2 regions of the Roseixanthobacter pseudopolyaromaticivorans genome follow, and region 2 is predicted to be linked to the other one. Evidence: predicted binding sites of a transcription regulator. Region 2 holds the regulator's gene; the other holds the start of a gene.
What was found. The regulator LexA, encoded in region 2, represses DNA repair genes until DNA is damaged. The targets are predictions, from matches to a motif close to TGTTCNNNNTGTGTTCNG.
Positions count from the first base shown of each region.

Region 1: a site for LexA is predicted at 6,958-6,975, ahead of V5F68_RS18750 (helicase-related protein). Genes of this name have one in related genera too.

Region 1 covers NZ_CM195539.1:3,976,389-3,992,388, reverse strand. Annotated here, with positions in the region: gene dapD (2,3,4,5-tetrahydropyridine-2,6-dicarboxylate N-succinyltransferase) at 1-365, opposite strand, end outside; gene V5F68_RS18770 (peptide chain release factor 3) at 427-2,037, opposite strand; gene V5F68_RS18765 (hypothetical protein) at 2,226-2,660, shown strand; gene fdxA (ferredoxin FdxA) at 2,706-3,041, opposite strand; gene V5F68_RS18755 (S4 domain-containing protein) at 3,127-3,450, opposite strand; gene V5F68_RS18750 (helicase-related protein) at 3,451-6,798, opposite strand; gene V5F68_RS18745 (hypothetical protein) at 7,158-7,472, shown strand; gene metX (homoserine O-acetyltransferase MetX) at 7,575-8,786, shown strand; gene metW (methionine biosynthesis protein MetW) at 8,794-9,447, shown strand; gene V5F68_RS18730 (class I SAM-dependent methyltransferase) at 9,377-10,183, opposite strand; gene gloB (hydroxyacylglutathione hydrolase) at 10,347-11,120, shown strand; gene V5F68_RS18720 (cupin domain-containing protein) at 11,129-11,554, shown strand; gene V5F68_RS18715 (hypothetical protein) at 11,568-11,807, opposite strand; gene V5F68_RS18710 (sulfotransferase domain-containing protein) at 12,100-13,032, shown strand; gene V5F68_RS18705 (NAD-glutamate dehydrogenase) at 13,129-16,000, opposite strand, start outside.
Region 2 covers NZ_CM195539.1:2,088,066-2,104,065, reverse strand. Annotated here, with positions in the region: gene rplM (50S ribosomal protein L13) at 163-624, shown strand; gene rpsI (30S ribosomal protein S9) at 627-1,103, shown strand; gene V5F68_RS10115 (hypothetical protein) at 1,198-1,548, opposite strand; gene V5F68_RS10110 (histidine phosphatase family protein) at 1,676-2,545, shown strand; gene V5F68_RS10105 (cupin domain-containing protein) at 2,570-2,998, opposite strand; gene V5F68_RS10100 (methyl-accepting chemotaxis protein) at 3,559-4,752, shown strand; gene V5F68_RS10095 (sensor domain-containing diguanylate cyclase) at 5,004-6,275, shown strand; tRNA gene V5F68_RS10090 (tRNA-Lys) at 6,325-6,400, opposite strand; gene V5F68_RS10085 (M20 aminoacylase family protein) at 6,556-7,722, shown strand; gene V5F68_RS10080 (sulfurtransferase TusA family protein) at 7,762-8,040, opposite strand; gene gltX (glutamate--tRNA ligase) at 8,037-9,452, opposite strand; gene V5F68_RS10070 (ComEC/Rec2 family competence protein) at 9,580-11,871, shown strand; gene lexA (transcriptional repressor LexA) at 11,900-12,619, opposite strand; gene V5F68_RS10060 (molybdopterin molybdotransferase MoeA) at 12,757-13,968, opposite strand; gene moaC (cyclic pyranopterin monophosphate synthase MoaC) at 14,006-14,488, opposite strand; gene V5F68_RS10050 (DUF2147 domain-containing protein) at 14,493-14,909, opposite strand; gene trpC (indole-3-glycerol phosphate synthase TrpC) at 15,039-15,830, opposite strand; gene trpD (anthranilate phosphoribosyltransferase) at 15,827-16,000, opposite strand, start outside.

The DNA.
Region 1 (16,000 bases), 1.9 Mb from region 2:
ACGATGGCGCCCGGCACGGCGCGGAAGCCGGCGGCGCGGAATTCGCTCTCGCTCCAGCCCTCGAACTTGGAAGGCACCTTGTCCCACCAATGGGCGCCGCCGGGGCCGCCGGGAATGGTCTCCATGTCGTTGAGGCGGAAGGAGAGCAGCACCGCCTTCTTCAGCCATTGGTTGACGTGCCAGCTGCCATCGGCGAGCGGCTCCGCGACCCGGGCTTTGCCGGCATCGAGCAGGGCAAGCGCCGTGTTCACCGCATCGCGCACGGGGCCAGTGGTTTCGAAGCCGATTTCGGCGCGGGCCTCGAAGGCCGCATCAATGATCAGCTCCAGGTCGGGATTGGCGGTGGCGACGGCAACGTTCGGCATGGTTTCCTCTTGAGGCTGCGGCGCCTTCCTGGCGTGCCGCGTATCGGAATGGGGCAGGTGCTCAGCCGCGCTCTTTCACGGAGACAAATTTCAGCTTGGGCCATTCCTCGATGGCGCGATCGAGCACCCATTGGCTGCGGGCGAGATAGACCGGCGCCTCGTCGCGGTCGCGGGCGATGGAGGAGCGGCTGGTTTCGATGAAGCGCTCGATCTCCGTCCGCTCGCCGATGATCCAGCGGGCGGTCACGAAGGAGACGCTCTCATAGCGGATGGGAACGCCATATTCCTTTTCCAGCCGCGAGGAGAGCACGTCCAATTGCAGCGTGCCCACGACGCCGACGATGGGGGAGGGGTCGGAGATCGGGCGCAGCACCTGCACCACGCCCTCTTCCGCCATGTCCTGCAGCGCCTTGGACAGCTGCTTGGCCTTGATGGGGTCCGCCAGTAGCACCCGGCGCAGGATTTCCGGGGCGAAATCGGGAATGCCCTCGAAGCGGATCACCTCGCCCTCGGACAAGGTGTCGCCGACCCGCAGCATGCCGTGGTTGGGAATGCCGATGATGTCCCCCGCGACCGCCTCGTCCACTGTCTCGCGCTCCTGGGCGAAGAAGAAGATGGGGTTGGCGATCGCCATGTGGCGCTTCTCGCGCGCGTTATAAAGCTTCATGCCGCGCTTGAAGGTGCCCGAGCACAGGCGCACGAAGGCCACGCGATCGCGATGGTTCGGGTCCATATTGGCCTGAACCTTGAAGACGAAGCCGGAAACATTGTCTTCCTCCGGCTGCACGATGCGGCCGTTGGCGCTGCGCGGCAGCGGGCTCGGGCCGAAGGTGCCGAGCCCGGCGAGCAATTCGCCCACGCCCGCTTCCTTGATGGCGCTGCCGAAGAACACCGGCGAGAGATGGCCCTCGCGGAAGCTCTCCAGATCGAACGGCGGCAGCACGCCGAGCGCGAGGGTCAGCCCCTCCACCGATTCGGCGATGATGCGCGGGTCGATGCCCTCGACCTCAAGCAGGTCTTCGGGCTGCTCGAAATGCACCAGGCGCGTCAGCAGGCCGCCGCGCTCCTCGGCGAAGCGGGCGCATTTGTTGGGCACGTCGATGAGGCCGCGGAAATCCGTGCCCATGCCCACCGGCCAGGTGAAGGGCGTGAGATCCAGCGCCAGGGTGGCGGCGATGTCGTCCATCAGGCCGAGGGGCTCGAGGCCCTCGCGGTCCACCTTGTTGATGAAGGTGAAGATGGGGATGTCGCGCAGGCGGCACACTTCGAACAGCTTGCGGGTCTGGCTCTCGATGCCCTTGGCGGCGTCGATCACCATCACCGCCGCGTCCACGGCAGAGAGGGTACGATAGGTATCCTCGGAAAAGTCCGAGTGGCCCGGCGTATCGAGCAGATTGTAGACGATGCCGTCGCGCTCGAAGGTCATCACCGAGGAGGTGACCGAAATGCCGCGCTGCTGCTCGATTTCCATCCAGTCGGAGCGGGTGCGGCGGCGGTCCCCGCGCGCCCGCACCTGGCCCGCCATGCGAATGGCGCCGGAGGCAAGCAGCAGCTTTTCCGTCAGCGTGGTCTTGCCCGCGTCGGGATGGGAAATGATGGCGAAGGTGCGCCGGTGCGCAAAATCGGGAGCTTCGGCGGAAGACGCCGTGACGTGGGCGGTAGGATCGAGCATGCGCGCCTTATAATCCGAAAAGTCGGCGCGAGAAACGGTCTCGCACTTCGTCCTTCGCCTTGGGCAATGTGCGGCCGGAGGGGCGGGGAGATTCCCTCCAGGGCCGACGGTCATGCGCCATGCCGTGGTCGCGCGGGGCGGCTAGCATGAGGTTGGTGGCGAAGACCACGCAAAAGGGAGGACGGGGCATGGCGTGGGTTAAGCGGAACCGGCACGGCAGCGTGGGTCTTTGCGCGGCTTTGGCGATCGCTGCGGCTGTGCTGCTGGGGCTTGCCCTGCCGGCCCAGGCGCTGCTGGCGCCACACTATTACGAGCAGGCGCGCAAGGAAGCGGCCAGTGTCATCGTCATTGCGGTTCGCGCGGTGACGCCGCCTTCATCGGCATATGGCGCCTGCCAGGTGCACGGGCGGGTTCAGGCGGTGGAGCGCGGCGCGGCCTATGCGGTCGGGCAAGATGTCTCCCTCGCCGTGCCTTGCCGAACGGCCGGCGCGCAGCCGCCTTTGGGTGGCATGATCTATCAGGATGTGGACGCGCTGCGCGCGACGCCGTTCGGCCGCGCCTATCTCGATGCGCAGGGCGCACTCGCCTTGTCGCAATATGAGCCGTTAAAAACTTGGCCCTGAGGCGCGGCAGGCGGCTTCACGAAGCGCCGGTCCGCGCGAAACGGCTCAGTCGCCCTGGCCGGGCTCGGGGGAGAACAGCTCTTCCTTGCCCGGCTTGCCGTCCCATTCCTTGGCGTCCGGCGGGGCGTCGCGCTTCAAGGTGATGTTGGGCCAGCTCTTGGCGTAGTCGGCATTCAGCGACAGCCATTTCTCAAGGCCCGGCTCGGTATCGGGCTTGATCGCCTCGGCCGGGCATTCCGGCTCGCACACCCCGCAGTCGATGCATTCGTCGGGGTGGATCACGAGCATGTTTTCGCCCTCGTAGAAGCAGTCCACCGGGCACACGGAGACGCAATCCATGTACTTGCAGCGGATGCAGTTCTCGGTGACGACATAGGTCATGGCTTATCCCTTTCGCGCGCCGGACTACTCCAGCCCGGCGCGGCGCGCAAGCGAAGCGAACGCCGCACACACGCTTTTTACTGTGTCAGGATGTTATTTCGTCAAAAAGCTCACTTGCGGATGTAGCATCCCCGCGCCGATCAATAAAGGCACGGACGCGCAGCACCCGCACGCCGTGATCGAGGGCGACGGTCACCACTTGCCCTTCGCGCACCGAATAGCCCGCGCTCAGCACGCGGGCGCTATCGACACGCACATGGCCGGAGCGGATGAGGCCGGCCGCGTCGCTGCGCGCGCGCACCACCCTTGCGTTCCATAGCCAGCGGTCAAGCCGCTGGCGCTGGGGCGCGCCGGCTTCGGGGAAATTCCCGTGCGGCGCGTCCTCGTCGCGATAATCGTCCTTGGCCACTCAGCCGCCTTTCTTGTCCGCCTCCATGCGCGCCTTCAAGGCGGCAAGCGCGGCGAACGGGCTGTCAGGATCGGCGGGCTTCTCGCGGCGGCGGTCGGAATGAACCTGCACGCGTTCCGGGCGCGGCCCGCGCGGGGCATCGCCTTCGCGCGGCGGACCGCGGAATGGACGGTCGTTGCGCGGCGGGCGCTGACCCTGCCGCTCGCCCTGGCGCTCGGTGCGCGGCTCGCCGACAGCATTCTCGGCGCCGGGCGCGGTGGCGGTCACGTCCGTGCCGCCCTCGCGGGGACGATCGAACCTGCGATTGGGCGGACGGCCTTCCCGACGCTCACCTTCGCGGCGTTCGCCGCCGGAGCGCTGGCCTTCGCGTTGGCCTTCCCGCTGCCCATGCCCTTCACGTGCGCCGTGCTGGGGCCGCTCGCGGCGCGGGGCGCCGGGCGGGCGGCCGGGCCGCCACACTTCAATGAGCGCAGGCTCGCCGGTGACTTCGGCAACCGCCGCTTCCATGGCTTCGCTGGTGATCTCGACAGAAGCTTCGGCGCCGGTCGCGGCATCCTCGTTGGCCGGAAGCTCGCTGCTGGCGAGCGCCTCCACGAGTTCCGCTTCCGGTTCCAGGGCCGGACTTGCCTCGGCGTCGACGGTCTCGACCTCGGCCACCTCCGCGGCTTCGACCTCGATCGCTTCGGCTTCGGACGGCGCAGCCTCGACACCCTCGGCGATCACGTCTACCGGCGCATCGGCCGTTTCAGCGCCTTCAGCCTCGCCGGCGGGGGCTCCGTCGTCGGGGCCGAACAGCAGGTCGGCCTCGATGGCGCCTTCCGGTGCCGGGGCCAGCTCCTGGGCCGGTGCGGCGGCGACCGGCGCTTCAGCCTCGGCCGGCGGCGCTTCGCGCTTCTCCATGCGATAGCCGAGCGAACGCAAGATAGAGGCGAAATCCTCGCCCGAGCAACCGGCCAGCGAGGTCATGCCGACGGTGACGGTGAAGCCGCGCCCATCGACGGCACCGGCCGGCTTGGGGCCGGGGGAATTCGGACGCCACGCCAATGCCGGGCGAATCAGATCGGCGAGGCGCTCGAGAATGTCCACGCGCACGGCCCGTTCGCCGCAGACGCGGAAGCCGACAGCGCGATACAGGCTCTTGTGGATCTCGTGATCCACCGGGATCGAGGTGCGTCCGGAGGCGGCAAGATGGGGCAGCTCGTCCAGCCCCTTCTGGGCGAGGCCGCCATGCTTGAGCGCGAACAGTTCCGCCGCCAGCGCGCGGGGCGCAGGCTTAAGCAGGCCGGGCAAATAGATGTGATGGGCACCGAAGCGCACGCCATAGCCGCGCAGCGTGGCGCGGGCGGCCTGGTCGAGGGTCTTCATCTCCTCGGCGACGCGGCTGCGCTCCAGCACGCCAAGCGCTTCCACGATCTGGAAGGCGATGCCGCGCCCGATGCCGGTGATGTCCTCGGCCTCGCCCAGCTTCAGCAGCGGGCCGAGCAGCTTTTCCACATGGGCCTTCAGCCACAGCGTGAGGCGGGCTTCCACCTGTTCGCGGGCCGGACCGGTGAGATGCTCGTCGGAAATGATCTTGAAGCGCGGCTTCAGAACCTCGTCGCCGGGAATCAGCTTGGCGATCGGCTCGCCGGTCCAGCGGATGGTGCCGTCGGCGGTCAGCACGAAGGCTTCGTCCACCGCCTGGCCCACGCGGGTGGCGCGCGCCTCGATCTCTCCCGCCAGCGCTTTCTGGGCGGCAGCCCGCAACGCCTTCGCTTCCTCTCCGCCGGCGGCCGGATCGGGTGCGAACTGGAATCCCTGGAGGTGGCCGATCACATGGCCCTCCACTTTAACATCGCCGGTCTTGCTGATCTCAGTCTCGAGCATCGTATTCTCTCGCAGGCGTCGCATGAGCACGCTTGTCCTTCGATCCACGAACCGCTGCGCCAGCCGCTCGTGCAATGCGTCGGAAAGCTTGTCTTCGACCCCTCTTGTGACGCCTTGCCAGTGCTCCGGATCCGTGAGCCAGTCGGGGCGGTTGGCAACGAAGGTGAGTGTCCGCACCTGCGCAATCCGTCTCGACAGCGTGTCGATGTCTCCTTCCGCGCGATCGGTCAAGGCGATTTGACGTGCGAACCATTCATCGGGGAGTCTTCCACCATCTCCGACATGGCCGAAAATGGTCGAAACCAGCTCCGCATGGGCGCCGGGAGAGATCTTGCGATAGTCCGGCACCTGGCATGCGTCCCAGAGCCGCGCGATGGCGGCAGCGTTGGTGGCGCGTGCCGCTACGTCCGCGTCGCGGCTCATGATTTCGAGCACCTCCACGTCATCCGCCGTCGGCGCGCGGGTCAAACCCTCCTCGCGAGGCGGTACCGAGAGGCTCTCCATCAAGGATTTGAGGGAGGTGAAATCCGGCACCGCGTTGCGCCATTGCAACACTTTTGCCGTGTCAAAAACATGACTTTCCAGCCGTTCCACCAATTCCGGCTCGAAAGGGGCGCAGCGCCCGGTGGTGCCGAAGGTGCCGTCGCGCGTGGCGCGGCCGGCGCGGCCGGCGATCTGGGCCATCTCCGCCGGGTTCAGGCGGCGGAACTGCCAGCCGTCGAACTTGCGGTCCGAGGCGAAGGCCACATGGTCCACGTCGAGATTGAGCCCCATGCCGATGGCGTCGGTCGCCACCAGATAATCCACCTCGCCGCTTTGGTAGAGCTCCACCTGGGCGTTGCGGGTGCGCGGAGAAAGCGCACCCATCACCACCGCCGCCCCGCCCCGCTGGCGGCGGATCAGTTCGGCGATGGCATAGACCTCCTCGGCCGAGAAGGCGACGATGGCCGAGCGTGGCGGCAGGCGGGTGATTTTCTTTTCGCCGGCAAACGACAAAGTGGACAGGCGCGGCCGGACCGACACGGTCACACCGGGCAGCAGCTTTTCCACCAGCGGCCGCATGGTGGCCGAGCCGAGCAGCAGGGTTTCGAACCGCCCGCGCCGGTTGAGAACGCGGTTGGTGAAGACGTGGCCGCGGTCCAGGTCGCAGGCGATCTGGATTTCGTCGATGGCGACGAACGCGACATCGAGATCGCGCGGCATCGCTTCGATGGTGGCCACCCAATAGCGCGGATGGGGCGGCTTGATCTTTTCCTCGCCGGTAACGAGCGCGACCTGTTCCGGCCCGACCCGCTCAACGATGCGCTGGTAGACCTCGCGCGCCAGAAGGCGCAGCGGCAGGCCGATGAGCCCGCTTTCATGGCCGAGCATGCGCTCGATGGCGAGATGGGTCTTTCCGGTATTGGTCGGCCCGAGCACCGCGGTCACGCCCCGCGCCCGGATCGAGCGCGGCAAGACGGCCAGCTTTGTCACATCGTCCATCAGCGCGCGGCGTCCGCAATCTCAGGAAGGGCAATTGTGGGAAGCCCCTCGTCCGGGGCTCTGTATCATATCGGGGCAGGAAGGCCAGGATGCTAGCCCGCACGGGAACATGGGCGGAACAAAGGCTGAGCGAATCGCTCACCGGGCCGGTGGGCTCGATGTTCTCTTTTTGGTCCCTGTCCCGCAGCGGGACGGCGGCGCGCTCCGGACGGAACAAAGGCGGACGAAATGCAGTCCGAATCGGCATAGGCCGCGAAAGCGTCTTTTGTTCACGGGTAAGTAGGAACCGCCGCGCGCTCGCCCGTGTTATGGCTTCGGACAGGCGGTGCGGTCCTCCGCGCCGGACGTGGGAGGGAAACATGCGCAGTGCTCAGTCGAGATTCGCCGTCATCCTGGCCTTCGGCCTGGTGCTGGCGGGGGGCATGGCCCCGGCCGCCGCACAGACGACCAATGCACCGCTCGACGTTCGGCCGAGCCCGCAAGCCACCCAACCCGGCGCCGTCTACGATTCGACCGGCAGCGTGCGTTCCGCGCCCGCCACCGGGGCCATCGTGCCGCGCGGCGCGCCGCAGGGCGTCAGCACCGTGCCGCCGGAGCCCAATCCCTCGGTTAATCCCGGCCGTAACGCGCTCGGCTGCCCCGACATGGATCCGCTTTGCCAGAACGGCCGCTGAGAGCGCCGCGAAACCGCCGCCACGCAAGCCTCGGCGCTCGCGCGCCTTCACGCCTGCGTGCGTGCGCTTGACACGGGCATGGGGGCGTCGCTTCTAGGCGGAATGGAAAATCTGGCCGAACCAACGGCTCCGACCACAGAAGCGGAAGACGCCCTTGCCCGGCGCGAAGCCGACCAGCCCCATTCCCCGGTGGTGCGGTTCGGGCCCGAGCGCCCGCTGCGCCTGGATGCCGGGGTCGCGCTCGATCACGTGCAGATCGCCTACCAGACCTATGGCGAACCCAATGCCGCGCGCTCCAATGCGGTTCTGGTGTGCCATGCCCTGACCGGCGACCAGCACGCCGCCAATGCCAATCCCGTCACCGGCAAGCCCGGCTGGTGGGAGACTTTGGTGGGGCCGGGCAAGCCGATCGACACTGAGCGTTTCTATGTCATCTGCGCGAATGTGCTCGGCGGCTGCATGGGCACCACCGGCCCGGCCTCGCTGAATCCGGCCACCGGCCAGCCCTACGGCCTCGACCTGCCGGTGGTGACCATTCGCGACATGGTGAACGCCCAGGCCATGCTGCTGGACCATCTCGGCATCGAGCGCCTGTTCTGCGTCGCCGGCGGCTCCATGGGCGGCATGCAGGTGCTGCAATGGGCGGCGAGCTATCCCGAGCGCGTGTTCGCGGCATTGCCCATCGCCACCGCTGCGCGCCATTCGGCGCAGAACATCGCCTTCCACGAGGTCGGCCGGCAGGCGGTGATGGCCGATCCGGAATGGCAGGGTGGCCATTATCTCAAGCAGGGCCACACGCCCCATCGCGGCCTCGCGGTGGCGCGCATGGCGGCGCACATCACTTATATGTCGGACCAGGCGCTGCATCGTAAATTCGGCCGCCGGCTGCAGAACCGGGCGCTGCCCACGTTTGGCTTCGATGCCGATTTCCAGGTGGAAAGCTATCTGCGCCACCAGGGGGAATCATTCGTCCAGCGGTTCGATCCCAATTCCTATCTCTATGTCACGCGGGCCATGGATTATTTCGACCTCGCCGCGGATTACGACGGCGTGCTCGCCAATGCGTTCCGCGGCTCCAAGACGAGGTTCTGCGTGGCGTCATTCACGTCCGACTGGCTATTCCCCACCGAGGATAGCCGGGCGATCGTGCATGCGCTGAACGCCTCGGGCGCGAGCGTGTCGTTCACCGAGATCGACAGCGACAAGGGCCATGACGCCTTCCTGCTGCACGAGCCGGAACTGTTTGCCATCGCCCACGGCTTCCTCGACAGCGCCGCGAAGGCCGCCGGCCTGCCGGCCGCGCGCAGCCGGTGAGGACGCTATGGCCGTGAGGGAATTGAGTTCGGACGAGGCCACCGTGCGCTTCTCCTCCGTGCGCGTCGATCTGATGGTGATCGCCGACATGGTGGCGCCCCACTCGCGGGTGCTGGATGTCGGCTCCGGGGACGGGGCGCTGCTGGATCTGCTCGCCACGACGCGCGGCTGCGATGCGCGGGGCATCGAGCTGTCCCGCGAAGGGGTGAATGCCGGCGTGGCGCGCGGCCTTTCGGTGGTGCAGGGCGATGCGGACGTGGATCTCGCCCATTATCCCGACGACGCATTCGACTACGTCATCCTCTCCCAGACCCTCCAGGCCACCCGTCGCCCGCGCTGGGTGATGGAGCAGATGCTGCGCATCGGCCGGCGCGCCATCGTCTCGTTCCCGAATTTCGGGCATTGGCGCTCGCGCTTCGACCTTTTGATCTACGGGCGCATGCCGATTACCGACAACATGCCCTATTCCTGGTACGACACGCCAAATATCCACTTCTGCACCATCCGCGACTTCGTGGCCCTCGTGGAGGTGCTGGACGCCCGCATGGAAAAGGCGGTGGCGCTGGATTCCTCCGGCCACCCGGTGCGCTTCAACATGCCGTGGTGGGTGTGGAACCTGCTGGGCGAGCAGGCAGTATTCCTGCTGAGCCGGAACGATTGAGGATCGCGCGTCCCGCCGGCACCCCCTGGCCGAAGACCGGTTCCAGCACCGGCACCAGCGCGGCGCGTTTCACGGGCGTCGGGCGATAGAGCTGCTTTGTCGCCTCCACCACGTGGACGCCGGCGAACGGCAGCGAGAGTCGTGCGCCGACCCGCTCCCAGGCGACGGCCGTGCGCAGCAGCCAATTGTTGGAGACCGGCGGAAAATACAGCGCCTCATCCCAGCCCGAAGGGGTGAACAGCGCTTCGCGCAGCAGCCGCACGACTTGCCCGCGCGAGAACGGGCGGCCGTTGCCGAACGGCGTGGTGTCGAGCCGCGCCCAGACCCCGCGCCTGTTGGGCACCACCGCCAGCAGCCGCCCGCCCGGCGCCAGCACGCGCCAGACCTCGCGCAGCATGTCGGCCGCGTCCGGGGTCATCTCCAGCAGATGCACCGCCACCACCCGGTCCACCGAGGCATTGGGCAGGGGCAGGGCGGTTTCGTCGGCAAGCGCGGCGAGGGTCGGCGCGGCGGAGGGCCAGCGCACCACGCCCTGGGCGGCGGGCATGATGGCGATGCATCGTTCCGCCTCGCCCCGGAACACGCCCAGATAGGGCGTCGCATAACCGATGCCGAGCACCGAGAGGCCCTGCACATTATTAAAGCGGGCGCGCACCGCGCGGCTCACCAGCCGGCGCGTGACGACGCCCAGGGGCTGGGCATAGAAACTGCGCAGATCCACGACGTCGAGATACATGGCGCCCCTTTCGCGATCCGCCCTTATAGCATGGTCGCACGGTGCCGAAGCGCTGCGACCATCCGGCCGGCTTGCCCTGCGCGACGGGCGTGATACTCAAAAGCGGACATGCGTACGCCGTATCGGCGCGCGCAGGACAATCCTCGCAGGGAGGGCGCCACCCATGTCGGTCGAAATCCGGATCATTCCCTGCCTCAGCGACAATTACGCGGTGTTGCTGCACGATCCCGCCACCGAGGCGACGGCAGTGATCGACGCGCCCGAGGCGACCCCGATTATCGAAGCGCTGGATCGTGAGGGTTGGCATCTCACGCACATCCTCGTCACGCACCACCACGCGGACCATGTGGACGGGGTGATGGCCCTGAAGGGCCAATACGGCGCCACTGTCGTGGGCCCGAAGCGCGAGGCCGCCGGGATTCCCGGCATCGACGTGGAAGTGGTGGATGGCGACCCGGTGGCGGTCGGCTCGTTCATCAGCCGGGTGATGGAAACGCCGGGCCACACCGCCGGCCATATCGTCTATCTGTTCGAGGGCCAGCGGCTGCTGTTCGCCGGCGACACGCTGTTCGTCATGGGCTGCGGCCGGCCGATCGAATGCGACCCGCCTGTGTTGTGGCATTCGCTGGTGCGCCTGCGCACCCTGCCGGACGATCTGGCGGTCTATTGCGGCCACGAATATACCGTCGCCAACGGCAAGTTCGCGCTTTCTGTGGACCCGGAGAATGGTGCGCTCCTCGGCCGCGTCGCGGAGGCGGAAGCGGCCCGCAGGGATGGCCGGCCCACCATTCCCGCGCTGTTGGGCGACGAGAAGCTGACCAATCCGTTCCTGCGGGCGGACGACCCGGCCATGGCCGAGCGCCTCGGCCTCGGCGAATCCGACCCCTCCGCGGTGTTCACCGAGTTGCGCGCCCGAAAGAACGTGTTTCGGGGATGAGCGGCGGCATGGCCGGCCTTTCGGCGCAAGAGGTGATTGCGCTGCTGGGGCTTGAGCCCCATCCGGAGGGCGGCCATTTCCGCGAAACCTTCCGGGAAACCGCGCCGGATGGCGGGCGCGGCGCTTCAACCGCCATCTATTTCCTGCTGGCGCAGGGCGAACGCTCCCATTGGCACCGGGTGGACGCGAGCGAGGTGTGGCACTGGCACGCAGGCGCGCCCCTGATGCTGAGCATCGCTCCGTCCGGCGGGCCGGTGCGTCATCTGCACCTCGGGGCAGATCTCGCCTCTGGAGAACGGCCGCAGGGCGTTGTGCCTCCGGGCCATTGGCAGGCGGCGGAAAGCCTCGGCGCCTGGACCCTGGTGGGATGCACCGTCGCGCCGGCGTTCGATTTCGCCGGCTTCGAACTGGCGCCGCCCGGCTTCGAGCCCTGAACGGACCTGCGCCTCAATCGCGCTCGAAATGACCGGGCGTGAAGACCCAGACCACCAAGCCCTTGATTTCCCATTTGGGCGGCACCCAGCGCGGGTTCAGCGGCGCGGGCTCCGCTTGCGCGATTTTTTCGGTCTTCGCCTTGGCGCCGGCGCGGGTGGCATCCCCGTTTTGAGCGGCCATCACCGGGCCTGAGGCGAGGGCGGCCAGCACCGGCAAAAGCGCCAGCAGAGAGGTCCTGACACGGGCTTTCATAATCTCGACTCCCACGTTTGCAGGTCTCGCAAAATTCCGTAAGGGCACGTTCGCCTGCGCATCCCCCGAGCGGTCCTTCGCGCGCCTTTCACGACATCCAGCTGAAGCGGCACCACGAGAAAGTTTTGTAATTTGGAGGCTGGGCCCCTCCCATACCTCCTCCACTTTACGCTAGGATGAGCCCGCATTCATCCATTCACGTCGTTGAACACGGGGACGTGTGAGCGGCAACCTTCGATATCGCCCGGCCGGCGTGTGCCCGGGGGCGGGTGCAGCCTGCGGGGGACGCACGATGGGAACGACTGTTGCGCAAAAGATGGAGCGGGCCTGGGCGATCCTGCGCTGGCGCTATCTCCAGGCTGGCGCCTTTCCCTATCACGAGCGCAGCTTCCTCGGCCGGATCGGCAATTGGGACGACAAGGGCATGCGCCCGCTGATCGTGGTCCAGTCGCACCGCCGCTCGGGCACGCATTTTCTTATCGACGAAATCCGCGCGCGCTTTCCCGTGGCGCGGGAATGGATGCATCTCGATGGCGATTTCTTCGCCCGCCTCATGCATATGCCGGTGGTCATCAAGAGCCACGACGCCTATTTCGGCGAGAAGCTGAGGGAGCGGAGGCCCTGGCATTCCTACATGCACTGGGTGGCGGCGTCTTCGCTCTACACCAATGCCAAGCATGTCTACATCGTGCGCAACCCACGCGACGTGCTGCGCTCGCAATTCTATTTCGATCTGAAGGGCCACGAACCGGCCTATCGCGTCGATCCGGACACCAGCTTCGCCGACTATGTGAAGGCGCCCTCCGCCCGCGATCCCGACGGCAAGCTCAGCCAGGTCGGCTATTGGTGTGCGCACGTGAAGGCCTGGCTCGATCGGCCGGAGGCGCACATCCTGCGCTATGAGGATTTGCTGTCGCAGCCGGAAGTGGAGATGGAGCGCCTCGCCACCTATCTGGGCCTGGAATTGCAAAAACCGCGGACAGTGAAAAGCTCGGCCATCGGCCGCAAGACCACCGAGCGCCGCTCCAAGGAAAAACTGGCGGCCTGGGGCCCGGACGAAGAGCGGCTCCTGGAAGTGGAGTTGGCGCGTCACGGCCTGCCGGACTTCGGCTATGGCATCGCCGCCCCCCCGGCGGCCACGCGTGGCGCCCCCATCAAGCCGGCGGAGCGGCCGGTGCGCACCTATTCTGCTTCTGCCGGTCTTGCACGCAGCGTTCATTCCTGACGCGACGAACCCTGTACGCATCGCGCGCCACGGGACGGGCGCGAAAAGAAAGGCGGCCCGAGGGCCGCCTTCTTCATTTGTGATCGGCCAGGACGCTCAGGCGCGGACCAGATCGCCCAGCAGATTGGCGGCCAGCGTCACCTTCGAGAGGCTGAGGCCGGAGGCCACGATGTCCTGCACCGTGGCGCGGGTGCGGTCGACCTCCTTGCGGCGGCGCTGGACGAACGCCTCCAAGGCCGCTTCGCCCGCGCCCTCGCCGGCCAGGATGCCGGCGCTGACCTGCCGCACGAAGGCTTCGATCTGGCCCAGCGCCCGGTCGAGCGCGAGGCGGTCGTAATAATCGGCCGCCGTGATGTTGCGCGCCGCGCCGGCGATTTCGTCCACCGCGAAATAACGACCCGCGGCGAAGAAGGTGGCCGCCGCATCCTCGATCGACCGACCCGTGGTCTGCGAGAGCAAAGCGATGTCGGAGGCGGCAGCGAGCGCACGCAGCAGGGTGATGCGGCGGGCGAGATCTTCCGGCACCCGCTTTTCCACCAGCGCCGCCGTCTGCCGCTCGCCGCGCAGGCGCCATACCTCCGGCAGGCTGGTGTCGAGCGCGCCGGCGACATCGGTGATGGCGCTGTGATAGCGCTCCACCACCGCGCCGAGACCAGTGCCAAGGTCCACATTACGCAGGAACCACACGGTGCGACCCACCGCGAGGTCCTGCACCTCGGCATAGAGCTGCAATTGCACGGCGCCGTCGATCTTGTTGTCGAGGGCGTCGATCGCGGCGTTCAGCGCGCCGAGGTCGAAGCTGTCGCGCACCGCTGCATAGGCGCGCACCACGCTCGCCGCATCCATGCCGGTATGGTCGCTGATGCGCGCGATGCAGGCCGGTCCGCCCTGGTTGATGATGGCATTGGCGAGCCCGGTGGCGATGATCTCCCGGCGCAGGCGATGGGCGGTGATGGCATTAGGGAAGCGCTGCTCGATGGCGGACGGGAAGTAGTGTTCCAGCTCAGCCGCGAGATAAGCGTCGTCCGGCACGTCCGAGGCGAGCAATTCGGAATAAAGCGAGATCTTGGCATAGGCGAGGAGCACCGCCAGCTCCGGCCGGGTCAGGGATTCTCCGCGCGCGCGGCGTTCCTGGATCTCCGCGTCGCTCGGTAGATATTCCACGGAGCGATCCAACTCGCCGCGCAGCTCCAGCATCTGCATCAGGCGCTGCTGGAAGGCGAGATCCTCCACCCCGCGCCGCTCGGCGAGGGAGATGGCGAGGGTCTGGAGATAATTGTTGCGCAGCACCAGCAGGCCGACGTCGCTGGTCATTTCGCCCAGCAGCGCCGCCCGGTCCGGGGGCGAAAGCAGGCCATCGGCCACCGGGATGGACAGCGCAATCTTGATGTTCACCTCCACGTCGGAGGTGTTCACGCCGGCCGAATTGTCGATGGCGTCGGTATTGAGCCGCACGCCGGCGCGTCCGGCCTCGATGCGGCCGCGCTGGGTCATGCCGAGGTTGGCGCCTTCGCCCACCACCTTGACCCGCAATTCGCGTGCGGCGATGCGGATCGCGTCGTTGGCTCGGTCGCCGGCCTGGGCGTCGGTTTCCGTGGAGGCGCGCACATAGGTGCCGATGCCGCCGAACCAGAGCAGGTCGGCCTTGGCTCTGAGGATGGCGCTCATCACCTCCGTGGGCGTCGCCTCCAGCTTGTCGAGCCCGAGCACGGCGCGTGCCTGCTCCGACAAGGCGATGCTCTTGGCGGTGCGGGGATAGATGCCGCCGCCCGGGGAGATCAGGGCCGGATCGTAATCCGCCCAGCTGGAGCGCGCGAGATTGAACAGGCGCTGGCGCTCGGCATGGGAGCTCGCGGGATCGGGATCAGGGTCGAGGAAGATGTGGCGATGGTCGAAGGCCGCCACCAGCTTCAGCGCGGTGGAAAGAAGCATGCCGTTGCCGAACACGTCGCCCGACATGTCGCCCACGCCCACCACGGTGATCGGCGTGGTCTGGATGTCCACGTCGATCTCGCGGAAGTGCCGCTTCACCGCTTCCCAGGCGCCGCGCGCGGTGATGCCCATGGCCTTGTGGTCGTAGCCCACCGAACCGCCCGACGCGAAGGCGTCGTCGAGCCAGAAGCCGTGCTCCTGCGAGAGCCCGTTGGCGATGTCGGAGAAGGTGGCGGTGCCCTTGTCGGCCGCAACGACGAGATAGGGGTCGTCGCCATCCACACGCACCGTCAGAGGGGGATGCACGACCTCGCCGCCCTTGAGATTGTCGGTGATCTCGAGCAGCGCGGTGACGAAGATCTTGTAGGCGGCGATGCCCTCGGCCTGCACGGCGTCACGCGAGCCGCCGACGGGCAGGTGCTTGGGCACGAAGCCGCCCTTGGCGCCCACCGGCACGATCACCGCATTTTTCACCTGCTGCGCCTTCACGAGGCCGAGCACCTCGGTGCGGAAGTCCTGCGGCCGGTCGGACCAGCGCAAGCCGCCGCGCGCCACATGGCCGAAGCGCAGGTGCACGCCTTCCACCCGCGGGGAATAGACGAATACTTCGTACTTGGGCCGGGGCAGGGGCAGCCCTTCCACCTTGGCGCTGTCATACTTGATCGCGATGGCGCCCTTGGGCCGGCCGTCCGCGTCCAGCTGATAGAAGGTGGTGCGGATCGCGGCGTCCACGAGATTGACGAAGCGGCGCAGGATGCGGTCTTCGTCCAGCGAGGAGACGTCCGCCAGCGCGGTCTCGATCTCCTCGCGCAGCGGCGCGCCGCGGGCCGCGCGGGCTTCCGGGCTCGCATCCAGGCGCGGGTCAAAGGAGGTGTGGAACAGCTGGACGATGCGGGCGGCGACGTCCGCGTGGTTGACGAGTGTCGTCCACAGATAGTCCTGGGAATAGGGGATGCCGGCCTGCCGCAGATAGCGGGCAAGCGCGCGCGCCAGCGCCACGTCGCGCCAGGCAAGGCCGGTATCGAGCACCAAGGCG
Region 2 (16,000 bases):
TTGTGGTGCTATAACACCATTTTAATAAGCTATTGAAAATCAACAGTAAATCGGGGCCTTGTCGCGTTGACGCTGCGCCGGCTCTGGGTTACAAGCCCCATCCATTGCCGGAGGCCTTGCGATCTTTCGTGGGGACCGGCTTTCTCATTCGGAAACCGATCCATGAAGACGTATTCGGCCAAGCCTGCCGAAATCGAAAAGAAATGGGTGGTGATCGACGCGACCGGCCTCGTCGTTGGCCGTCTCGCCACCATCATCGCCATGCGCCTGAAGGGCAAGCACCTTCCGCTCTACACCCCCCACGTTGATTGCGGCGACAATGTCGTCGTGGTGAACGCGGAAAAGGCGGTGCTGACCGGCCGCAAGCGCGAGCAGAAGGTCTATTACCACCACACCGGCTTCCCGGGTGGCATCAAGGAGCGCACCGCCAAGTTCCTGCTGGAAGGCCGCTTCCCCGAGCGCGTCATCGAGAAGGCCGTGGAGCGCATGCTCGCTCGTGGCCCGCTCGGCCGCAAGATCATGGGCAACCTGCGTGTATACAAGGGCGCCGCTCATCCCCATGAGGCGCAGCAGCCGGTGGCCCTCGACGTGGCCGCGCTCAACCGCAAGAATGTGAGGAACTGATCATGGCTGAGGTTCTTCAGTCCCTCGACGCGCTCGATTCCCGCCAGGGCGGAATCGAAGAGGCGCCCGTCCACGTCCAGAAGCTGGACAAGTTCGGCCGCGCTTATGCCACCGGCAAGCGCAAGGACGCGGTCGCCCGCGTCTGGATCCGTCCCGGCACCGGCAAGATCACGGTCAATGACCGCGACGTGGTGGTTTATTTCGCCCGTCCCGTGCTGCGGCTGATGATCAACCAGCCCTTCCAGGCCGCGGCCCGTGAAGAGCAGTATGACGTGGTCTGCACCGTTTCCGGCGGCGGCCTCTCCGGCCAGGCCGGCGCGCTGCGCCACGGCATCTCCCGCGCGCTCACCTATTATGAGCCCGAGCTGCGCAGCCCCCTCAAGAAGGGCGGCTTCCTGACCCGCGACAGCCGCGTGGTCGAGCGCAAGAAGTACGGCCGCGCCAAGGCTCGCCGCAGCTTCCAGTTCTCGAAGCGCTGATTTTTCCCCCATTCGGGGATCAAACGAAAAAGGCGGCGGGGTTTCCCCGCCGCCTTTTTTGTGTCTCGCTCCAGGAGCCGGGGCGGAACGCCCCTCAGAAGCTCGGCGTATCGCCGGGCAGGGGGCTCCACTGGCCGTTGTCGGTCGGATCGCCGGGAGGCGAGGAGCCCATGTATCCGTCGAGATTCGGCGGGAAGACATAATCCTCGTTGCGATCGTCGCCGAGGCCCACGTCCGGCTTGATGGCCGCGCCCGGGCCGGGGTCGAGATAGCTGCCCTGCGGAATGACCGGCAGGTGGATCACGTTGGGATTGTGCGGCTGGATGGTGATGTGCGGCGGGTTCGCGGAGCTTTGAGCCGCGGCATGATCGGCCACCGCCGCGACCATCGCGACGCCGAGCGTGCAGATGGCGACGCCTCCGACCCAAGACCAGACCTTCTGCATGGTACCCCCCGACAATGGCGTTGCTTCGCATAGGCGAGGGCGGAGACATTGGCAAGCGATCGCCGGGGCATGGCGAATGCCGCGACTTTTGCTAAGGTCCGGCGGTACCGTTGGCAGGGGATGTCTCATGGCCGCGTTTTGCTTCTCGCGCCTCGCTTTTCGCAGCCTTTTAACCTTTGCCCTCGCAGGCGCTGGATTTTTCGCGACGCTGCCGGCGAGCGCTGCGCCCGCGCGCATCATCATTCTGCGTCACGGCGAAAAGCAGGATGCCTACCGGCTGTGCCGGGTGGGCAATCAACGCGCCCAGGCGCTGGCCGCGCAGTATCTCGGGAAGGGGGCCGCGAACAGCCTGTTCCCGGCGGGCGAGGCGCCGGCCGCTATCATCGCCGTGACGCTGCACACCATGGAACTCGCCGCGCCTGCCGCCGCTACCTGGGCGCTGCCGGTGGTGATGTACACCGCGCTTCCCGAAGCCCGCACCAATCCGCGCAAAAAACAGGATCGCGCCGTCTCCGCGCCCCCCGCTCCCGCTCCGGCCGCCGCCGCGCCGCCGGCTGCCGATGCATCGGCGGAGGCTAAGCCGAAGAAGGCGCGCAATCCCGCCAAGGTCGCCCGCAAGAGCGAGTTCACCCAGATCGTCACGACCCGCACCCGGCAGGCCGTGAATGACGTGATGAGCGATCCGCGCTTCACGGGCAAGACGGTGGTGATGGTGTGGGAACACGATCATATCGCCGATGCGGATCTGGAAGCCGCCAACCCCGGGCAGGATGTAACGCTGCGCCAATTGCTGCACCTCGGCGCGCTGCCGGATGTCCCGGCGAGCTGGCCCTGGGCGACCTATGATTATTTCTGGATCGTGGATTTCGGCGCCGACGGCAAGCCGACCCGATTCACCATGCAGCGGCAGGTGTTCGACGGCGCGTTCTCCAACCTGCCGTCGAACGAATGGGGCGCGCCGAACGGCATGACCGCGCAAACCGGCTGCGTGCTCTAGCCGCCGCGCGCGGTTCGGCCTCGGCTATTGCTTGATGATCGTGCTCTTGGCGCCGTCGGGCAGGGTATCCACCACCAGCAGACGGACCGCCTCCGGTCCGTCGTTCACAGCGAAGTGCCATTGGTCGATCACCTCGAAGATGGCGTCCCCCGGCTTGTAGGTGAGCGTCAGCGCCGTCGCTTCCATCGTTACGGACAATGTCCCCGCCAGCACATAGGCGAAGCGCGGGTAGGGGTGCTTGTGGGCCGGGAGGCGGGCGCCCGGCGCAATCACATATTCCGAAAACGTCACGCGGGCGTCTCCGGGCGGAAAGCGGATCGGCTGGCCGGACGCGGTCGTGGTCGAGGACGCGATCGGCTTTACCACGACCGGCGGCTCGCCCCGCGCCGGCGCGATCCCCGACGCGATCAGCGCGGCGATGCCAAGTGAAATGACGATTGACCGATGTGCCATGGCGTTCCTCGAGTCGCGGTTCTGAGCGCACCGTTTTTTCCCGCGCCGGGCCCCCTCGAGCCGGACCGATAAGACCAGGCGCATCGGGCACGGCACGCTTTTGTGCCCCTATAGCGCACATATTTGGCGGGCGCGTCGGCAAAGTCAGCCAGACACAAGCCTTCAAATGGATTTTGCGGCGGTGCCGTCATCCTACCCCAACATGGCAAATTGGTCATCGTCGGTGGCTGCAGGGGACCAGGGCAGAAGGAAATGCAATGTCCATCGCGCAAGTTATCGCCATGCCACGCAAGACAGGCTCCAGCTTTCCGGGGATGGAGTTCCTAGACGACCTGCCCTTCGCCATCATGCTGTGCGACCCGACGACCTGCATCATTCAATATGCGAACGGGAAATCCCGCGAATTGCTGCAGGAAATCGAGCATGTCCTGCATGTTTCGCCCGATGCGGTCGTCGGCGCTTCTCTTGATGTCTTTCACCAGCACCCCGGGCAGGCGCGCCGGATCGTGCAGGACCCGAGCAAGCTGCCTTACAAGACGGTCATCCGCGCCGGCAATGAGATGCTCGACCTGACCATCAACGCGATCCTGGATGCGCGCGGCAAATATCGTTACGCGCAGCTCACCTGGAATCGGGTGACGCAGATCCTCGAGGAGAAGCACAAGACCGAGCATCTGCTGCGGATGCTCGACGAGCTGCCCATCAACGTGATGACCTGCGAAAAGGATGGGCTGAAGATCAATTATGCCAACCGGGCCAGCCTCGATACGCTGCGGCGCATCGAGAAGCATCTGCCTATTCAGGCGGATGATCTGGTCGGCACCTCGATCGATATCTTCCACAAGCATCCGGCGCACCAGCGCGCGCTGCTCGCGGATCCGAAGAACCTGCCGCATTCCGCGAAGATTCGCGTCGGACCGGAGACGCTTCAGCTGCGCGTTTCCGCCTCGCACAATTCGGAAGGGACTTATGTCGGCCCGATCCTGACCTGGTCGGTGATCACCAAGAGCATCGCGGTCGCAGCGGGCGTCACCGAGGTGGTCGAAGGCCTGCGGCAGACCGCCACCAGCATGAGCCAGGAAAGCGACACGCTGCTGGAGCTGAGCGAAGGCTCGGAGAGCGCGGCCGCGTCCGTCAGCGCCGCCGCCGTGGAAATGGCTGCTTCGTTTGACGAAATCTCGAAGCAGATTCAGCATGCCGCGACCATGTCGCGCGATGCCGCCGACCGCAGCAGCTCGGCCGACAACCTGGTTCGCGGGCTGGCAGACAGCGTCGGGCGCATCGGCGCCGTCACCGCCTTGATCGAGAAGATCGCCGCTCAGACCAATCTGCTCGCCCTCAATGCCACCATCGAGGCGGCGCGCGTGGGAGAGGCCGGAAAGGGATTTGCGATCGTCGCGCAGGAGGTGAAGGCGCTGGCCGTGCAGACCGCCAACGCCACCAAGGATATCCGCGCACAGGTGGAGGCGGTGCAGGCTACCAGCACGGATGCCGCCGTTGCGGTCAGCGACATCTCGAGCAATGTCGGACAGGTCAGCCAGGTGTTCATCGCGCTGGCAGCCGGCGTCCAGGAACAGGTCGCCACCACTCATTCGGTGAGCCAGATGATCACCCAGGTTTCCGGCAAGGCGAAGGACATCCGCTCGGGAGCGGTGCAGGCGCGCAGTGTTGCTTCGGAGGTGTCGCATTTCGCCGAGCGCCTGAACGGAGAAATGGCCGCTCTGCTCGAGGATTCATCCGCCTCCTCGCGGTGATATTTTGAAGCGCGCGTGATCAGACATAAAGTCCGGGCGAAGCTAAAATCGATTTTATACTTTTATCCTTGCCCGGATGTCTCTGAAATAAATTCGGAGAAAAGTGGAAAAATCTGAAACAGCGTGCAGTTTCAAGACATACTTTGAACGTCTCCCCACCACTATCGAAATACCATCACGAAAGAAGCGCTTGTTCCCCGGAGGCAGATCGACCTAATATTGAATTCAGCGAGAATTTTCAGAGTCCACCCGTGTCTGACGAGAACAGTTATTTCTTTATATCAACATTGCTGGACACTATAGATATAGCAGTATGTCTTTTTGATTCAGAAGATCGTACGATTTTTTGGAATCGCGCGTTTACACGATTTTTTCCGGAACATGAGGGGCACGTCTATTCCGGCGAACCCTATCGGGAAAACCTGCGTCGATTCTATGCCGGCAGATTACCGGCGGACGAGATGCCGAACATAGAGCGCTATATTGACGAGGGCGTGGATCGTCATCGCAATCAATCGCGCCCCTTCGTCTTTACGCACAATGGCCGCCGCCTGCGCGTGGCATCTCTCCAGACGCCGGACGGCAGCCGCATTCGAATCTGGCACGACCTCGCCGACGAGACAGGCCGGCCGCCGGAGCCGGTGGCCTGGAACGAATTTCCCATCGATCTGCTGGATTATATCGCCGACGGCGCGATGGTGCTGGACCAGAACGACAAGATCATCGCCATCAACAGCGAGTTCCGGGCGCTCTATGACATCGCGCCGGACGAATCGGTCGTCGGGCTGACGCTGATCGACATCGTGAAGCGCGCCTGGGTTAAGGCGGGCACGGTGGGCCGGGCCGTTGAGGTGGCCGTGCTCGACAATATTCGTTTCGCCGGTGCGCCGTTCGAGGTGGAGCTTCCGGGTGGACGCTGGCGCCGGGTCATCGCGCGGCGCACCGCCAGTGGCATCGGCTATTTCACGCATTCCGACATCACGGTGCTCAAGCGCGCCCTGGCCGACCTCTCCGCGATGGCGGCCACCGATGGGCTCACCGGGCTGCCGAACCGCCGGCGATTCGACGCCGCGCTCGAGGAAGCCTGGCACCGCTGTTGCCGCGAGCGCGCGGCGATTTCGCTGCTGCTCGTCGACATCGATCATTTCAAGTCGGTGAACGATCGCTTCGGCCACGTGGTCGGCGACAATTGCCTGCGCCGTACCGCCTTGATCGTCCAGGGCGCGGTACGCCAATCGATCGATCTTGCAGCGCGTTTCGGCGGGGAGGAATTCGCGGTGCTGCTGCCGAATTCCACACAGGAGGGCGCGGTCACCGTCGGCCGGCGCATCCGTGCCTCCATGGCCCATGAGCCGTGGACCGAAATCCATCCCTATCTGAAGTCCGTCACCGCGAGCATCGGCGTATGCTCCGCCGGCAATGCTGCGGATCTCACCGTTGCGGATTTCATGCGCCACGCCGACGAGGCGCTCTATCGCGCCAAGAACGGCGGCCGCGACCGGCTCGAACTCCACGTCGTCTAGAACGACGGTCGTGCCGAACTGGCGATGCGGAACCGTTAAATTGTGATGGTGGTGAGCCCGTCGGGATTCGAACCCGAGACCCCATGATTAAAAGTCACGTGCTCTACCGGCTGAGCTACGGGCTCACTGGGCATGGGTGTTAGGCCGCGCGGGCCGCAGGGTCAAGGTGGCTAAGGGAAACTGCCTGTGCGCGGCGGTGCTCGGGCGCCCTATTACCGCGTTGCGGTATTGACCGCATCCCGCGCCCGCGCGCACCATCCGGCCGAGAGGGAGGCTCTTCATGCCCGTCATCAACCGTCTCGCCGAAGCGGCGGACGAAATCACCGCCTGGCGCCAGAAACTCCATGAAACACCGGAGCTGCAATACGATTTGCCCGTGACCTCGGCGTTCGTGGCCGAGCAATTGCAGGCGTTCGGCTGCGATGAGGTGGTCACGGGGATCGGCCGCACCGGCGTTGTGGGCGTGATCCGCGGCAATGGCGGGGCGGGGCGCACCATCGCGCTGCGGGCGGATATGGATGCCTTGCCGATTCTGGAGCGCACCGGCGCCGTCTATGCGTCCAAGACGCCGGGAAAGATGCACGCCTGCGGCCACGACGGGCACACCGCCATGCTGCTGGGCGCCGCCCGGCACTTGGCTGAAACGCGCAACTTTGCCGGCACCGCCATCATGGTGTTCCAGCCCGCGGAAGAAGGCGGAGCAGGCGGCCGCGCGATGGTGCAGGACGGGCTGATGGAGCGGTTCGGCATCGACGAGGTTTACGGCATGCACAATCTGCCGGGCCTGCCGGTGGGCTGCTTCGGCATCCGCGAGGGGGCCATCATGGCCTCCGCCGACCATGTCGAGATCACCATCGAGGGCAAGGGGTCCCACGCCGCAAAGCCCCATGAGGGGGTGGACGTGGTGCTGACCGGCGCCTCCATCGTCACCGCCTTGCAGCAGGTGGTCGCGCGCAATTTGGACCCGTTGGATTCGGGCGTGGTGTCCATCGCCATGTTCCACGCCGGCGATGCGGACAATGTTCTGCCGCCGAGCGCGCAGCTCACGGGCACTTTGCGCAGCCTCTCGCCCGCCGTGCGCCTGCAATTGCGCGAGCGGGTGCAACAGATTGCGGAAGGCATCGCCGGGGCGTTCGGCGCCGAGGCCAAGGTGCGGTTCGTCGAGGGTTATCCCGTCACCATGAACCATCCGGCCCAGGCCGCCTTCGCGCAAAAGGTGGCGGAAGAGGTCGCCGGCGCGCCGCAGGTTAATGGCGCCGCCCCGCCGCTCATGGCGGCCGAGGATTTCGCCTATATGCTGGAAGCACGGCCCGGCGCCTATATTTTCGTGGGCAACGGGCCGAGCGCCGGCCTGCACCATCCGGCCTATGATTTCGCCGATGCGGCGATCCCGTTCGGGGCGTCCTATTGGGTGCGCCTGGTGGAAACCGCGCTGCGGGCGGCGTGAGCGGTGGCGCTGCCGCCTTCCCCGGTCACTTCGCCCCGGTCACTTCGCCTTGCGCAGGCGGAATTCGAGCACCCCGGCTTCCACCGTGCGCCCTTCGAACATATCGCCCGTCTGCTGGGCGATATGGGGAATGTCGATGACCGACATCGGGTCGGTGCAGGTCACGATCAGCAGGGTTCCCGGCGCGAGGGTCGCCAGCGCCTTGCGGGTGCGCAAGGCGGGTAGGGGGCATTTCAGCCCCTGGAGGTCCAGATGCACCTCGCACGGGCCAGCCTGCGGCTCCTCCACCGGCGATTTGCGCGGGAACGGGCCGATCACGCGGCCTGCTCCTTGAGCCGGGCGAGGCTTTCTTCGCGCCCGAGCACCGAGAGAACGTCGAAAATGGGCGGCGAGGTGGTGCGCCCGGTCAGGGCGGCCCGCAGCGGCTGGGCGACCGCCCCGAGCTTGACGCCGGCCGTCTCCGCATAAGCGCGCACCACCGCTTCCGTCGCCGGCACGGTCCACTCGGCAGCGGCAAGCGCCGGCAGGAGTGCACCAAGATGGGCGCGCGCCTCCCCCGTGAGCAGGGCGCTTGCCTTCTCTTCCAGCGGCAGGGGGCGTTCGGCGAAGATGAAGCCGGCATTGTCCAGCAATTCCACCAGCGTCTTCGCCCGCTCCTTCAGGCCGGGCATGGCGGCGCGCAGCTGCGCCTTGTGCTCCGGCGTCATCTTGGCCAGCCGCTCCGCGCCATCCGGCAGATAGGGGATGAGGGCCATGACCGCATCGAACAATTCATCGTCCGTGCTCGCGCGGATGTAATGCCCGTTGATGTTTTCCAGCTTCTGGAAATCGAACCGCGCGGCCGAGCGGCCCACATGGTCGAGATCGAACAAAGCGATCATTTCCGCGGTGGAGAACATCTCCTGGTCGCCATGGCTCCAGCCGAGGCGCACCAGATAATTGCGCAATGCCGCCGGCAGGTACCCCATGGCCCGGTAGGCATCGACCCCGAGCGCGCCGTGCCGCTTGGACAGCTTGGCGCCGTCCGGCCCGTGGATGAGGGGAATATGGGCCATTTCGGGCACCGGCCAGCCGAGCGCGCGATAGATCTGAGTCTGCCGCGCGGCATTGGTCAGGTGGTCGTCGCCGCGGATGATGTGGGTGACGCCCATGTCATGGTCGTCCACCACCACGGCCAGCATGTAGGTGGGGGTGCCGTCGGAGCGCAGCAGGACGAGATCGTCCAGGTCCTTGTTGGGGAAGGTGACGGTGCCCTGCACCAGATCGTGGATTACGGTCTCGCCATCCTGCGGCGCGCGCAAGCGGATCACCGGCTTGCGATCCTTCGGCGCCTCGGAGGGGTCGCGATCGCGCCAGCGGCCGTCATAGCGCGGCGGGCGGCCCTCCTTGCGGGCGGTCTCGCGCATCTCCTCCAGCTCTTCCGCCGTGGCATAGCAGGGATAGGCATTTCCCAGCGCCACCATCTGCGCCACCGCTTCCTGGTGCCGCGCGACGCGGGCGAACTGATAGACCGTGTCTCCGTCCCATTCGATGCCGAGCCAGGTCAGGCCGTCGAGGATCGCGTCGATGGCTTCCTTCGTGGAGCGCTGGCGGTCCGTATCCTCGATGCGCAGCAGCATCTTGCCGCCCTTGGCGCGGGCATAGAGCCAGTTGAACAGGGCGGTGCGGGCGCCGCCGATGTGCAGGAAGCCCGTGGGAGAAGGAGCAAAGCGCGTAACGATCTCTGACATGAAGGTCCGCCGAAAAGGGGTCTGGAGCGGGGCGGGCGTGCCGCCGGGATGCTGTGTGCACCGCCGGCATATGGCGCGCGGGCGGCGCCCGTGTAGCATAGGCGCGCGCGTTGGGGAACGCGGGGGCATGGCGGGCACATCAAACACTGGCGAGGAGGACCCGCCGCGCACGGAGATGCGCGGCGCGCGCGCTGCTGTCTGGGGCGCGGCGCAGGCTCTGCCGCGTCCGCGTCCGTTCGGTGCTCTGGGCGATCTGCGGGAACGCCTGCTGGCGGGTCTTGCCGCAGACATCCGCGCCGAGGCGGAGGCGGGGCGGCTGGTGTTGTGGCTGCCGGTGCTGTTCGCCGCCGGCATCCTGCTGTATTTCGGCGCCGATCAGGAGCCCTCCCTCCTCGCCGGCCTCCTGCTGACGGCGGCGCTGCTGGCCGCGACGCTGGCGGCGCGGGCGCACGTGTTTTCCTTCGCCGTGCTCGCGGGCGCGACGGCTCTTGCCTGCGGCTTCACCCTGGCATGTCTCCAGACCGCCCGTATCACGCGGCCGATCCTGATCCCGCCGGCGGGCAGCGTGCGGCTGACCGGATTTGTGGAGCACCTCGAGAAGCGGGCGAGCGCTGACCGCATCCTCCTGCGCGTCGAGACGGCGCAGGCCAAGGGGCTGGATTTCAAGCCCGAGCGGGTGCGCCTTTCGCTGCCGCGCGGTTCGGCACCGACGGTGGGCACCGGCATCGCAGTTTCCGCGCGCCTTCTGCCCCCGCTTGGGCCGGCGATGGTCGGCGCTCACGATTTTGGGCGCGCGCCCTGGTTCGCGGGGATCGATGCGGTGGGCTTTGCCCTCGGCCCGCCAAAGACGACAAACCTCGCGCAGGCCCCGCCGCTCTCGGTGCGCGTTGCCTCGCTGGTCCACACGGTGCGGGTCGCGCTCGCCGCGCGCATCCGCCTGGTGTTGAGCGGCACCGCCGCCGATATTGCCGTGGCGCTCGTGACGGGCGATCGTTCCTCCATCGCGCCGGCGGTGGAGGAGAGCATGCGCCTGTCCGGCCTCACCCACGTGCTGTCGATCTCGGGGCTGCACATGGCGCTGGTGGCTGGAACGCTGTTCGCGCTGGTGCGCGGGCTGCTGGCGCTGTTCCCGCCCTTGGCGCTCGGCGCGCCGGTTAAATCCCTGGCTGCGCTCTGCGCGCTGATCGGCAGCGCGCTTTATCTCGTCCTGTCGGGCAACGATGTCGCCGCGCAGCGCTCGTTCCTCATGCTGGGCCTAGTGTTGTTGGGCGTGATCGTCGGACGCGCCGCACTGACTTTGCGCAGCGTCGCGGTGGCGGCGGTGCTGGTGCTCGCGGCGGCGCCGATTTCAGTGCTCGACCCCGGCATGCAGATGTCGTTTGCCGCCACGCTCGCTCTGGTGGCCGCGTTCGAGCGGCTGCGGCCGTTGCGCCTCGGATGGACGGCCGAGGGTCGCGTCGCGCATGTCGCGCTCAAAGCGGCGCTGTTCGTGGGCGGCCTTGCGATGACCTCCCTTGTCGCCGGTCTTGCCACCGCGCCTTACGGAGCCCTGCATTTCCAGCGCATCGGAGCCTATGGCCTGCTTTCGAATCTCGCGGCCATGCCGGCCGTGAGCTTCCTGGTGATGCCGTTCGGCCTGCTCGGGGTGCTGCTGCTGCCGTTCGGCCTGGATTCGTTAGCATGGCCGGTCATGGGGCTCGGCCTCGACATCATGGTGGGGGTTTCGGACAAGGTGGCCGCACTGCCGGGTGCGGGCCTGCGGACCGACTGGTTCAACCCGCCCTCGGTTCTCGCGGCGAGCCTTGCCCTGCTGTGCCTGTGCTTGCTGCGCGGGCGGCTTGCGGCAATCGCCGTCTTCCCGGCGCTGGTGGCTCTCGCGCTCGGTGGCGCGGCGCCACGGCCGGACATTCTTATCGCACCGAACGGGCGCACGGTGGCGGTGCGTGGCGGCGACGGCAAGCTCTCGATCCTCGGGGCCAGCTCGAACCGGATGGTGGCAGAGCAATGGCTCAGCCGCGAGAGCGATACGCGCACGGCGCAATCCGAGGGGTTGGAGAATGCCTTTCGCTGCGACCCGCTGGGCTGCACGGCAACGACGCCCGGCGGCATCCTCGCCGTCTCACGCCGGCCGGAGGGGCTGGAGGCGGATTGCCTCAACGCGGCGCTCGTCGTGACCCCACACCCCGCTCCCAGGAAATGCCCGGCGAAGGTGATTACACCTGCCGACATGGCCCATACCGGCACGCTTGCGCTGTTCAGGGCCCCAGACGTACCGTCGTCCCCGGCGGGATGGCGCATCGTTCCGGCGCGCTCTCCCCGTCAGCAACGCCCGTGGATGCCGCCTTTGCCTCCGGTGGCCGCCGAGGGCGAGGAGGGACCGGGCGCTGCCGGACAGATGCAGGACGACGCCGCGCGCTGACGATCGAAATCGGCAGGGCTGCCCGCCCTCAATAGCGGCGCATCAGCCCGACCAGCCGGCCCTGCACCCGCACGCGGTCAGGTCCGAAAATCCGGGTCTCATAGGCGGGATTTGCCGCTTCCAGCGCGATGGAAGCGCCTTTCTTGCGCAGGCGCTTCAATGTGGCTTCCTCGTCATCCACCAGGGCGACGATGATGTCGCCCGTCTCGGCGCTGTCGCATTTGCGTATCAGCACGGTGTCGCCGTCCAGAATGCCGGCCTCGATCATGCTGTCGCCGCGCACTTCCAACGCGAAGTGCTCGCCCGTGCCCAGCATTTCCGGCGGCACGTTCAAGGTGTGGCTGCGGGTTTGGATTGCGGAAATGGGAGAGCCGGCGGCGATGCGGCCCATGACCGGCACGGTCACGGTGGGCGAACTCTCCTCGTCCTCCACCGGCGGGCGTACGCGGCCGAGGCTGCCTTCGATCACACTGGGGGAAAAGCCGCGCCCGCCTGAGGATGCGGCGCGGCTCGCGGCGAGGCCGGGGGCGGCGCTGTCCGGCAGGCGAACCACTTCCAGCGCCCGAGCGCGATTGGGAAGACGGCGGATGAAGCCGCGCTCTTCCAGGGCCGTGATCAGCCGATGAATGCCCGACTTGGAGCGAAGGTCGAGGGCTTCCTTCATCTCGTCGAAGGAGGGCGGGACGCCGGTTTCCTTCAGGCGTTCATGGATGAAACGCAACAGATCGTATTGCTTGCGCGTCAGCATGGTCTCACCCGTCCCCATCCCGCTTCCGGTTCGGCAGCGATGACCCGCAGGAGATCACCAAAACCGAAACAAATCATGAACAAGCATTAGCTGTTCCTTTTGTGTTCTGCAAGGGTGAACATCGCGTTAACGGTATTTCAGGAGGGCAATTGCAGGATCTGGCAGGGGTCCCCGATCGCGCCGGCCGGCGCAAAGGCGGGGCGGATCAACAGGCAATCGGCCGTGGCAAGGGTGGTCAGCATGGCGCTGTCCTGGATCGGCAGCGGGTTTGCAACCAATGCTCCGTCGGGCGCGAACGACAGGGTCGCGCGCATATAATCGACGCGGGAATCGTTGGCCTTCACCGGGCAGCCAAGACGCGCCGCGCGCAAAGGCTGGCCATGGGCGGCACCCTGGAGCGCATTCAACAGGGGAATCAGGAACAGCACGGCGCCGACATAGGCGGAAACCGGATTGCCCGGCAGGCCAAGCACGCGCATGCCCTCGCGCGCACCGAACATCAGCGGCTTTCCGGGCCGCAGCGCGATCCGATGGACGGTGAGCGTCACGCCCTCGCTCCGCAGGGCCGGCACGATCAGGTCATGCTCGCCAACAGATGCCCCGCCGGAGGTGACCAGCACGTCTATTCCCGATTCGGCGGCCGAGCGGATGGCGGCGCGGGTGGCCTCCAGCGAATCGCCGACGAGCCCCAGATCTACGGCTTCGGCACCGTGTGCACGGGCGAGGGCGGCGACGCCGTAGACATTTGAAACGACGACCTCGGAGAGGGCGCCGCTGCCTTGGCCCGGACGAACCAGTTCATCCCCGGTTTGCAGGATGCCCACCTTGGGGCGCGCATGGACGCGCAGAACGGGATGGTCCGCTGCGGCCGCCAGCATCACGTCGCGGTCGCTCAGGCGTCGCCCGGCGGGCAGGATCAGGCTGTCGGCGGGAAAATCGAACCCGGCCTTGCGCACGTTGCGCAAAGGCGCGGTGGGTGCGGTGGTGGTGAGAAAGTCACCGTCCCGCTCCACATTCTCTTGGATCACCACCGTGTCCGCGCCCGCGGGCAGCAGGGCGCCGGTGAAGATGCGAACCGCTTCGCCGGTCGCAATCGCTCCGGGAAACGGGCGCCCGGCGGCGGATTCCCCGATCACCCGCAAGGTTGCGGGAACATGCGCGATGTCTGAAGCCGCCACCGCATATCCGTCCATGGCGGACATGTCGGCCGCCGGTTGGCTTCGGCGGGCCCACAGATCGGCGGCGAGCACGCGGCCCGTCGCCTCGGCGACTGGCACGGACTGCGCAGACAGGGGCACGACGCCGGCCACCACGAGCGCGAGGGCCTCTTCCACCGGCATCAATGCCATGTCGCCTGCTCCGAATTCTATTTCTGGCTCGGGCGCCTTAGGCGTCGTCGGCGCGCCATTCGCCGGAGCGTCCGCCCGCTTTCTCCAGCAGGCGAATCCCCTCGATGCGCATGCCGCGATCAGCGGCCTTGGCCATGTCATAGATGGTCAGGCAGGCGAGGGAAACCGCCGTAAGCGCCTCCATCTCCACCCCGGTCTGGCCGCTGGTCTTGACGCGGGCGCGCACGACGAGGCCGGGGAGGGTCGCATCGGGCTCGATTTCAACTTCCACCTTGGAAATCATCAGCGGATGGCAAAGTGGAATAAGCTCGTGGGTGCGCTTGGACGCCATGATGCCGGCGATCCGGGCGACGCCGAGCACGTCGCCCTTCTTGGCATTGCCCGAGAGGATCAGCTCCAGCGTCGGCGCCGCCATCACGACCCGCCCCTCCGCCAGGGCCTCGCGCGTGGTCACCGCCTTTTGCGAGACGTCGACCATATGGGCCGCGCCCGAGGCATCGAGATGGGTCAGCTGCGCCATGTGGCTATTTCGCCCGCGTCCAGGTCTGGGTCTCGCAGAATGGCACCACGACGCAACCGCGCACCTTCAGCGTGTTGTCGCCGGCAAGGCTCAGCGAGGCGCTATAGGTCTTGCCGTCGTCGGGATTGTAGATCTGTCCGCCGGACCAGTTGCCACCGCTGCCGGTGAAGCCCTGGAGGATCAGCAGGCCCTTAAGGGTTCGCCCGCGCAGGCTGGCATTGGAATTCTTGGAATCGGTGAGGCCGGGATTGGTCTTGATGTCGTCCGAGGAGACGAGGCGGCCGCACACGGATCCGCCACAGGGCACGATTTCCACCACGCCCTGGTCAGTGGGCGTCAGCCACGTGCCGGTCACGTCGGCGGCTAAAACAGGCGATGCCAAAACGGACAGCACCGCCACCATCAAGGGCACCTTACGCATTGTCCCCTCCCGAAAATCCATGCCCGGAAGATTCGCGATCCCGGAACGCGCGGCACTATGGCAGAGGTGCCTTTGCGCAGCCAGCAGCCGAGCGGGATGGTCGCCACGCTCTTTACAGCGGTTCACCTGTCAGGCGGCAAGAAGCGTACGCGTCGCGGATGCGACATCGCTTTGCCGCATGAGGCTCTCGCCGACGAGGATTGTGCCGATGCCGATGCCGGCGAGGCGCGCCACGTCCTGCGAGGTGAAGATGCCGCTTTCGCCGATGCAGATGCGGTCCTTCGGCACCCGTGGGGCGAGGAGTGCGCTGGTGTCCAGCGTGGTCTCGAAGGTCCGCAGATTGCGGTTGTTGATGCCGACCAGCGTGCAGGGCAGGGCAAGCGCGCGATCCAGCTCTTCTGCGTCATGGACTTCCACGATGGCGTCCATGCCATAGGCGGTCGCCGCGTCCAGCAGGTCGCGGGCCAACGCGTCATCGACGCCGGCCATGATGATCAGGATGCAATCGGCGCCCCAGGCCCGCGCTTCCGCCACCTGATAGGTGTCGTACATGAAATCCTTCCGCAGCACCGGCAGGGAAACCGCCGCGCGCGCCTGGATCAGGAATTGCGGCGCGCCTTGGAACGAGGGCGTGTCGGTGAGGACGGAGAGGCATGCGGCCCCGCCCGCCTCATAGGCACGGGCGAGCGCGGGAGGATCAAAGTCGGCGCGGATCAGGCCCTTGGAGGGGCTGGCCTTCTTGATCTCGGCGATCAAAGCGGTGCGTCCGGCATCCAAGGCCGCGCGCAGGGCGCCGGCGAAGGGGCGCACCGGGCTCGCCGCGCGGGCGTCCGCTTCCACCTCGGCGAGCGGACGTGCGGCCTTGGCGGCGGCGATCTCTTCGCGCTTATAGGCTTCGATGCGGGTGAGGATATCGCTCATGACTTCACCGGAGGCGCGACTTTTTCGGAAACCATCACAAGCTGTTCCAGCCGGGCGCGCGCCGAGCCGGTGTCGAGGGAGGTCTGCGCCATGGCGACCCCCTCCGTGAGATCCGCGGCGCGGCCGGCGATGAGCAGAGCGGCCGCCGCATTCATCACGGCCACGTCGCG